DNA from 3 places in the Pelotomaculum isophthalicicum JI genome. Region 2 is predicted to be linked to each of the others. Evidence: riboswitches for the same ligand, from Rfam matches in the RefSeq annotation. Region 2 holds a riboswitch; each other region holds the start of a gene.
The links. Region 2 has a riboswitch for cyclic di-AMP ahead of L7E55_RS14705 (cell wall hydrolase). Riboswitches for the same ligand answer to the same signal wherever they lie in the genome.

Region 1 (3,120 bases), on a different contig from region 2:
AAAAATGTGGCTAAATCCGACTGCCCGGTGGCGTCGGCCTTAGCTAGCGGAAGTACCAAGATCCTTAACCTGGTTAAACGGGATTATGAAATACGCTTTTATAAAAACTATGCGGCTGAAAACACCGTGGATTGCGCATTGGCCAAACTTGATTCAGCGGATCTTGTCAAGCCCTCTATCCTGGAGATAGGCGAGATAAAAGGAATAGCTGATATTAAACCCGGTCAGAAGGTGCAAAAGAGCGGCAGGACTACCGGTCTGACTAGTGGTGTGGTTAAATCCATCGGCACTACGCTGCAAGTGGAAATGAAAGATGACGAAAAAGTCTGGTTTTCCGACCAGGTAGTGACTGATATGGCTTCACAACCGGGAGACAGCGGGTCAATAATTTTGAATCAAAACCATAAAGTTGTGGGTTTGCTGTTTGCCGGATCGGATAAGCTGACCATATTTAACCGGATCAGCAATATAGTGGAGCGGCTTGGCATAGAGTTCGTTTAACTTTCCCCGTAAATTATTGATTTTTGCTGATCCACCTCACCTTTGTTTCAGCCGGGCCATATATTGATTACCGGGGAGGCTTATCTTATGGTACTGAAAGCAGTTGTGTCCGGTGATGTAGCGCTGGCTTTTTTAGGTGAAGATATCCCGGCAATCGGTCCGAGTTTTAACAACAGAGAAGACGCCATGAAAGCGGCTCAACAATATCTTGAAAAGATTAACGAGTTATCGGGGCAGGACCAGAACTCGCCGTTTCAAATTGTCCTGAACAAACAGGCGGACGGCCGGTATTCACTCGTAGTGGATAGCTCACAGCAAATGGTGAGCACCTTGAATAACCTTGATGAATTGCTCGTGAAACGGTTTCGTAAAGGTTTGAAAAAAAAGTTATTTATCTTAACCTGTTTTGTAACGGGTGCTGATGGGCTGGAATGTTTGGTTCTTACTGAAGGTCTAGGGGCGGTATTTTACGCCCCTAATGCCATGGGTACATATTAGGGTATAATCTCTTGGAAGGGCAGGAGACATGGGCGAAGAAAAAAAAGGGAAAAATGAGCAATGTTGGACCCATGGTCGGCAGAAAGATCTTGGTTATCATTTAGGATACAACTTGGGCTTTGAGTCAGGGTTTGAAAAAGGATATACCGAAGGAAGCGCATTAGGTTACAACAATGGGTTTTTAGCGGCACTGAGACTTAGTGAAGGGTCTGGCGCCGAAGAGTCTCCAGGCGCCGACCCACCGTACGGCAGGGTTTACCAGGTAATCCGAAAACTTGTCGATAGCGGTCAGCTAAGTATTTTTCTGTCCGGTTGCGCGGCCAGGGAAGCGGAAACTTTGTTTAAGTTATTATTAGTAGATGTTCATGTAGTAACCAAGGCCCTGGACAACTGCCGTTAGCTTTTATTTTTTGCCGGATCTTAGCAATCAACCCTAATTTGGAGTCTATCTGACAACACCGCAGAATAATCCCATAAAAGTAAACATTACGATAGCTGGTCTTTAATTGCCCGTTTTGCCATGAGACCCCATTCGCTTATATATTAAACTTGTACAAGCTCTTTTCATAAAGAGCTTCTTTAACAGCCGTCTTTTGGCGGACGTCAGACGTCAGACGTTAAGTCAATGCCAATTAAATACAAGCAGCCGAATCCCAAAAAATCAGGGTACGGGGGAACCGGTTTATGGGGTGAATCCCGGTAAAGTCATTAGCTAAGACCCAGGCACCGGTATTATTGTATAATAATGCCATGTCCTTTATCTTGTGACTCGAATGGGTAGGGTTTTGTCTTTTACCGAACCCGTCAGCTAACCCCGGAGGCTCAAAAGAAAGGAGTAACTTTATGCGGTTTTCCAAAAACCTGAAGTTCGGTTTGATTGCTACCTTGTTCCTTCTTGCGCTGGCTTTCTCGATTGGGGCGGCGGCTCCGGCGCCGGCTGACGCCAGCCTTTCCTGCACAGCTGATGAGCAGTCTATGGCTGACCTGATAAATCAGGCGCGCCATGACGCGAATAAAGCCTCGCTGGTTGTCGACCCTGTTCTGTCAAATCTGGCCCGGATTAAGGCCCAGGATATTGCTTCGAACGGCTATTTCAGCCATAACTCGCCAATGTATGGATCTACCTGTGATATGTTGAGGGCGGCCGGTGTGCAGTATAGCAGCGCCGGGGAAAGCCTATGCAAGGCTATGACTGTTAACTCGGCATTTCAGGGACTAAGCGCCGGCGGCAGCCGTTCGAGCATACTCAGCTCATCTTATGACCGGGTTGGCGTTGGAATAATCACAAAAAACAACTATAAAACTATCGTCCTGTTGTTTACAGGCGGTCAAAAAGTGATTACACCGACACCAACACCGACGCCGACGCCAACGCCAACGCCAACACCGACACCGACACCGACACCGACGCCAACACCAACACCCACGCCGACACCCGTAAGCGGTTTAAATGCCGACGAGCAGCGGATGTTCGATTTGGTGAATCAGGAAAGGAGCAAGGCAGGCCTGCAACCACTGCAAATCGATCTGACCCTGGTCAAGTTGGCAAGAATGAAGGGGCAGGATATGATTGATAAAAATTATTTTGACCATACGTCACCAACTTACGGTTCTCCCTTCGATATGATGAAAACATACGGGGTGCAGTATCGCTACGCCGGGGAAAACCTAGCCGGGGCTCCAACCGTTGATTCTGCGCATACCAATCTGATGAACTCGTCCGGACACCGGGCAAACATATTAAATTCAAATTATACTAAAGTGGGCATTGGTGTTGTCAGCGGCGGCCCATACGGGAAAATGTTCGTGCAGATGTTTATCGGTTGATTAACGGTATAGCATAAAAATTGAAGAACTGATCGAGATATAAACAATATAAAAAATATTTATTATGTTAAAATAAGGAAGAGGACCCAGGTCCTCTTTTTTTTTTCGTTTTTTGCAGGCGGACTACCTTTATTGCACATTTTCGTATGTTTCTCTCATATATTAGTATAGAAAAATTTTGAAAGGAGGAAACCATCATGGCTGGAACCGAAATGCTTAAGGTCAATTTGGTCCAGGGTGAAAATAGAGTTCAGACCGTGGTTAGAGGTCAGATTGAAGTTCCTGAAACAAAGC
Region 2 (3,120 bases):
TAAGAAGTCTTGATGTGTGATACTTCTTCGTTTTCACTTGTTGCGTTGTAGGTTATTACTTCAATTCCTTTTAAAGCAATTTTGTTGAGTTCAGAATAATATTTTTTCGTGTCTCTTATATTATACCTTGGTATGGAGTTAGATTGCATTTGCATTTTGTGGCCCCCCTTTCGGAATTCCATTTTAATTCCTCACTTTCATTATATAATAAGTGGTTACTGTGGTCAATGTAGCTACTGTGGTCACCGTGGTTTTTTATATTATATGCAATAACAATTTAAAGTAATCATAAAGTCAGGACATCAGAGGTGAATTATGTAGAGGGAATGGAATCTGATTATTCAAAAATAAAAAACCACCGAAGTGGTCTTGAACCACCGAAGTGGTCTTGCGTTTAATTGGTTGCGGGGAGGGGATTTGAACCCCTGACCTTCGGGTTATGAGCCCGACGAGCTACCAGCTGCTCTACCCCGCGACAGCAAAACTCATTATAGCACTAATACAACATGTAGTGCAAATCCTTATATTGGGAAAAGCGAGCGGAAGTCGTTGGCTTGTCAAGAAAAACCTTCTGGTTACTGTTGGTATTTTTAATTGCTATGTCCAATATCTGTGAGAAAGTATTTGGATTGTTGTTCTTTGTGGTTGGGGCTTTTGGTTTCTGGAAAAATTTCTTCTGAAAATCCTTTGGGAAGATAGGTGTCACTTTGATTTCGTATCCCATAAAACCAACTCCTAAATAGTCTTAATTATTTATACGATGTAGTATTTTATATTTGTAGGGTAATAAGCAAACTGGTAAAAAATAGCGGAGTGAAATAGGAAAAATATCTCAGAAATTTGTAGCAGAGTTATTGAAAACATGCTGGGGAGCTGGACAGATTGAAATTCGGGGATGCTAAGGGTTAGTGTGTGAATTAGTGGAGAATCAGGTATGCCATTAGATTAATTTTGGCGCGTAGCCATAGGTTAACACTTTTATTAACTCCTGCATATTATACAAAAAAAATAATAGGAGTGATATAAATGGCTTTCGGCGTGGATGGTGCTGTTGGAACTGGTTTTGGTAATGTCGGGTTTATTATTTTCCTGATCTTCATCCTGCTCATTTTTGGCGTGGGATGCTTCGGCGGCTGCATTTAGACTGTAAAAACTCAAATTGAAGGCTGTCTTTTATAACCACCGACTTTCATCATACCGGTGGTTATAATTTTGTTAAATGCGTTTACGTTAAAAACCTATATTACCATTTATTGAGTGTTAGTCAAGCATACGGGAAACATGTATAATAATAGGAAAAGGCCGAATCCCTGGGAAAACCCGGGGTACGGGGGACAAGTTCTTTTGGGGTGAATCGGTTTGATTTGCAAATCGTAGGGTGCCCTCTACCCGAACCCGTCAGCTAACCTCGGAGGCCGGAGGAGGGGTTATTATTGATTTTTGTTTTTCGTATCGTTGCGTGTTTTTTGTTGTCGTTTGGGATGTTCGCAGTACCAGCCGCTTCTGACGCCGCTATTCACAGCGTACAACCCGGGGAGAGTCTTTATTCTATCAGCATTGATTATGGTGTCTCATTGAATTCCCTGCTGGAGGCTAATGGAATTCAGGATTCTCTGATTTACCCGGGACAGCAGCTTTACGTTCCGGAAGGTGAATCAAATGGAGGAGACGCTTCCTATACCGTCCAGGCTGGGGATAGTCTTTATCTAATTGGTCAGAGATTTGGTGTGAGCTACCAGGATATTATGCGGTCTAATGGCCTAATTGATACCATCATCTACCCGGATATGGTTCTGGCCATCCCCGGCATACCCGTCAAAACTGCAGCACCCATGCCTCAGGTAAACAGGGGTGGCAACTTCCAGAGACCGTCATCGGCGGATGTTGATCTTTTGGCCCGTTTAATAACAGCCGAGGCTGACGGCGAACCTTATGCCGGGAAAGTGGCGGTTGGCGCTGTGGTGTTGAACCGGCTAAACAGTAATGGCTTCCCAAAATCAATTCAAGATGTTATTTATCAATACGATAACGGTACCTACCAATTCGAACCGGTCATGAACGGATGGATTGACAACCCGGCAAGTGCCCAATCCATACAGGCGGCCAAGGACGCGTTGAGCGGGGTAGACCCGACCAACGGAGCGCTTTATTTCTTTGCTAATTATGCAAAGAATTCATGGCTTTGGTCCAGACCTTTGAGCCGGGTTATCGGTAATCATGTTTTTACTTACTAGATATAAATAGTATATTTCATTTAGAGGGAACCCCTGGGCAATATACCCAGGGGTTATGTATATTTTATGCGCCGCTCCGGCCGTGCATCTAAAAAAGCCAGTGTGGGTAAAATATTAGCCGTGGTATTACTACACCGGAGAGATTGGAAGCTGCTTGTGTTGCATCTAAGCATATTCAGCATGATCCACCCGTTTGAAGTTGTCATACTTGCCACGAACGGATACCGTTATATGCCGGGTATTTTCCCCACAGGCGTGGACAATTACCTGGGTACATATATATCGAATTTCTTCATCATCCCCGCTTCGGCAGTGCTAATATATGCCTATTCGCTTTCCTGGCGTTACATCGTGGGTTTTGCCGCTATTTTTACTTGTATTGACTGGTTATTTGCGGCGCTTGGCATTTACCAGCATTTTTGGTGGAAATCAATTTATACCGGTATTGGGTTGATTATCGTGTATGCCGTTAGCGGATGGCTTTGGAACGGTCTCAAAAAGCGGCGGCAAGTACTCCCGTTCCGGTTTCTCATGATTCTCTTGACGTATTTCTCAATTGAAAGCGCCATTACTTTCGCCGTGAACAGAGGCGGGCAACTCTTTAAATTGCTAATCGCTTACTATGAGCTTAGCGCCCCGGGGAAACTACAGTTAATCTTGGCCAGTTCATATCATCTCATCGTAAGTGTCATAGTAGCGCTTTTTCTTGGCATAAAAATGCCTTTGCGTTATAGAACTCTTGGGGTGGGTATGATCATCGTATTGAACTGGGCAATCGGTCACTTCGGCATATTCGTACCGCAAGTTGGTATTACCTCGCACCACCTAATCCTAGTTCAGATTGTCTCCGTGGCTGTGCTCATATTCTTATTCAAGGCCGCGAAAT
Region 3 (3,120 bases), on a different contig from region 2:
ATGCTTTTCATCATCAAGAGGTATTGCAGGTCCAGTCTCAATCACTATTTCATGTTGGTGACCTTCAAATAAATCTGTGTTTATTAATATGCCGTGTATATGTCTGAAGTGTCCGTTGGGTAGTTTTACAGGTATGACTTCACTTGTCACTCCAATAAAACGGTGTTTATGTCTTTCATCATTTTCTTGAGCACACTGTGTACTGCCCAAAAACTCATGCACATGAGTCTGTGGATTATTTTGGGGCTTTTTTAGGGCAACAGAACCAGTAATTGGGCCGTATACGGTAGCCGCGCTGTCATTTTTCTCCGGCATCAGAACTCCTCCAAACTTATTATAGTATTTTATTATATGGAAAACCGATGCCTTATTGTTACTACATAACTTTATAGCGCATATCTAATATTCTCAAATCCTTTATCTGTCAAAAAAGGACTTCGCGTTCGGGCGCAAAGTCCTTTTTTGACAAGTTTCTTCATCTACTATAGGTCTTACCTTACTCGGGTTATGTTTTTTTATATTTAACCGGTAAATTCCTCTGTAATCATCTCTCCGTAAGGCCCGCCGTGGACAACACCAACACCGATGTATTTATAATTGGAATTTAATATATTGGCCCTATGTCCGGAAGAGTTCATTAGGGCTGTATGTGCCGCTTGAACCGATTGGTTGCCCGCGATGTTTTCTCCAGCGTAACGATAGGTTATACCCTGTGATTTCATCATGTCAAACGGAGAACCATAAGTTGGCGACTGATGACTGAAGTAATTGTTGTTAATCATATCTTGTGATTTCATCCTGGCCACGTTCACTAGTCTCGTATCAACCGTGAGCGGCTGTAAATTTATTTTTGTCCTTTCCTGATTGACAAGGTTAACCAGTTGCTGTTCTTCAGCGGTCAGCCCTGATGTGGAAACGGACGATGGTGTGGAAACCGGAGTTGGACTCGGCTTTGAAACAGGTGTCGGATTCGTTCTTTGAACTGGGTTATAATTCTGTCCATATAATGAATTTAAACCTGGAAAGTTGCTAAAATTGTAATTTGTGGCGGCTTCTGCTTTTGGGCTAACAAACATAATTAACGACACGGCAAAAACGAAAGAACATACTAAGAGCTTCTTAAACACAGACATTTCCCCTTTCTTTTCGCGCCTGCGAGGTTAGCTGACGGGTTCGGTAAAAGATACCCTATCCGAAATCAAGTCACGTTTTTCCAACCTTTTATGACTATTTCGGGATTCACCCCAGATACTTGGTTCCCCCGCTCCCAGTGCGGTAAATTTTCTGAGATTCGGCATGAATTATTCTATTATTTGATGATCATATCTTTTTTTATATTTTTGTGCAAAAACCCCATTCCAACGTAAACTAGCGTTTATTCTAAGGGTACTAGAATAGCTGATATTAAATGTACTACTTATCGAATCATATAACCATGGTAAAACATCCCCATTGATGATGTTAAGACATTTTTTCGACACATTTCGGTTATAGAATAAATTTACAACAATATTAATACAAGTTTGGCAAAAGATAAATATTGACTTTTATGACAGAAAAATAATTCTCGACATTTTCCCGACATATTTAAGTAATAAAATAAACATGAAGTTTTACCGGTGAAAAATAAACTTCCTAATTATTTTATGAAGAGGTGGCCTATGCAAACAGTAATGGTTGTGGAAGACGATCATTCAATAGCCCTGCTGCTAAAAACTTACCTGGAGCATGCGGGTTTTCAGACCCAAGTTGCCGTAAACGGGGAAGAAGCATTATCCATGTTTTCTGAAGTAAATCCCGCACTGGTTCTTTTGGATTTAATGCTGCCCGGGAAAGACGGGTGGACGGTGCTGGATGAAATTCGCCAACTGAACAGTTGCCCTGTAATCATGGTGACAGCGCGCGGCGCTGTCGAGGATCGCTTACATGGGTTCGATAAGGGCGCTGATGATTACATATTAAAGCCCTTTGATCCCGATGAAGTAGTGGCTCGGGTGAAAGCAGTGCTGCGGCGGCCGGTTCACTTGGTTGAGCCTGAACTTGTCCAATTCGGAACCCTGGTGATAAATTTTACCTCCCGTGAAGTTACCGTCAAAGGGAAACCGATTTCGCTTGCGCCGCGGCATTGGGAGTTGTTGACTTTTCTGGTTCGCCACCCAAACCAGGTGTTCACCAGGGATCAGCTGCTGGACCACGTCTGGGGAATGGATTATGACGGGGGAGACCGTGCCGTGGACGTGTCGGTCAAACGCATACGGCAGTCTTTGCAGGAGTGGCCGGCGGATGAAGGGGAGATAGCGACAATCCGTGGAAAGGGGTATCTACTGCGTGTCAAGTAAACAAAACGATTATACTCCAAATACAGTATCAATGTTGACCTACTGGACACGCCGTTACGTCTTGGTATTGCTGGGCTGCCTTTTGCTCCTAGCCTTAGCTGCGGGAATTTGGATCCGGATTGATACATACGAACATATCTATAGCATGCTTGAATTACGCGCCGAGCAACTGGTTGATTTGAATGGTCAAGCGCCGGAAGAAAGCGAGTTTTCCAATAAGCTGCGGCAAATGGAGGCAGGCCCCCGCGAACTAAAGCAACCCTTTCCGGATGCGGACATTATAAAAGACGATTCTTCCAATAGAAAGCAACAAATGGAAGCGGGCCACCACGAACCGAGGCCGCCCATTCCAGAAGCAGTTCATACTGTAGATACAGCGGGAAACATTCAAATAATTAAAAAAGACGAAAATGCGGCTATTGATACTTCCGCGTTGTTCGCTGTTCCGCCCTCATATCAGAATGTCCTCGCCGGTAAAAATGTCCGTGAACAAGTTCATGTCGATTCTCAAACCTGGCTGCGTGTCGGCGTGCCTGTTTACCAAAACGGAACAGTCTGCAAGGCGCTCTATATCAGCATGCCTGTGGATAATCAAATCCGCGGCCCTTATGGTTTACTGGCATTACTTACCGTTACTATTACGTTGGCGGGCTGGTTGGTGCTATATTTTCTATCCCGGAGGTTAATCCATCCGCTCCGCGAAGTGGCTGCTGCCGCTCAGTCCATAGCTGAAGGCAATTATGACCCGGTTTTGCCCCGGGAGGTAAAAGAGCGGGAACTG

Region 1: another riboswitch for cyclic di-AMP. It lies ahead of L7E55_RS01705 (CAP domain-containing protein); the one in region 2 lies ahead of L7E55_RS14705 (cell wall hydrolase).
Region 3: another riboswitch for cyclic di-AMP. It lies ahead of L7E55_RS17595 (CAP domain-containing protein); the one in region 2 lies ahead of L7E55_RS14705 (cell wall hydrolase).

What each region holds. Positions count from the first base shown of each region.
Region 1 covers NZ_JAKOAV010000002.1:86,302-89,421, reverse strand. Annotated here, with positions in the region: gene L7E55_RS01720 (trypsin-like serine protease) at 1-501, shown strand, start outside; gene L7E55_RS01715 (hypothetical protein) at 589-999, shown strand; gene L7E55_RS01710 (FliH/SctL family protein) at 1,028-1,399, shown strand; cyclic di-AMP (ydaO/yuaA leader) riboswitch at 1,634-1,837, shown strand; gene L7E55_RS01705 (CAP domain-containing protein) at 1,843-2,826, shown strand; gene L7E55_RS01700 (DUF3794 and LysM peptidoglycan-binding domain-containing protein) at 3,024-3,120, shown strand, end outside.
Region 2 covers NZ_JAKOAV010000035.1:6,439-9,558, reverse strand. Annotated here, with positions in the region: gene L7E55_RS14720 (hypothetical protein) at 1-155, opposite strand, end outside; tRNA gene L7E55_RS14715 (tRNA-Met) at 400-475, opposite strand; gene L7E55_RS14710 (hypothetical protein) at 497-724, opposite strand; cyclic di-AMP (ydaO/yuaA leader) riboswitch at 1,291-1,431, shown strand; gene L7E55_RS14705 (cell wall hydrolase) at 1,434-2,234, shown strand; gene L7E55_RS14700 (hypothetical protein) at 2,301-3,120, shown strand, end outside.
Region 3 covers NZ_JAKOAV010000020.1:63,598-66,717, forward strand. Annotated here, with positions in the region: gene L7E55_RS11255 (YmaF family protein) at 1-315, opposite strand, end outside; gene L7E55_RS17595 (CAP domain-containing protein) at 522-1,127, opposite strand; cyclic di-AMP (ydaO/yuaA leader) riboswitch at 1,134-1,307, opposite strand; gene L7E55_RS11265 (response regulator transcription factor) at 1,662-2,339, shown strand; gene L7E55_RS11270 (HAMP domain-containing sensor histidine kinase) at 2,329-3,120, shown strand, end outside.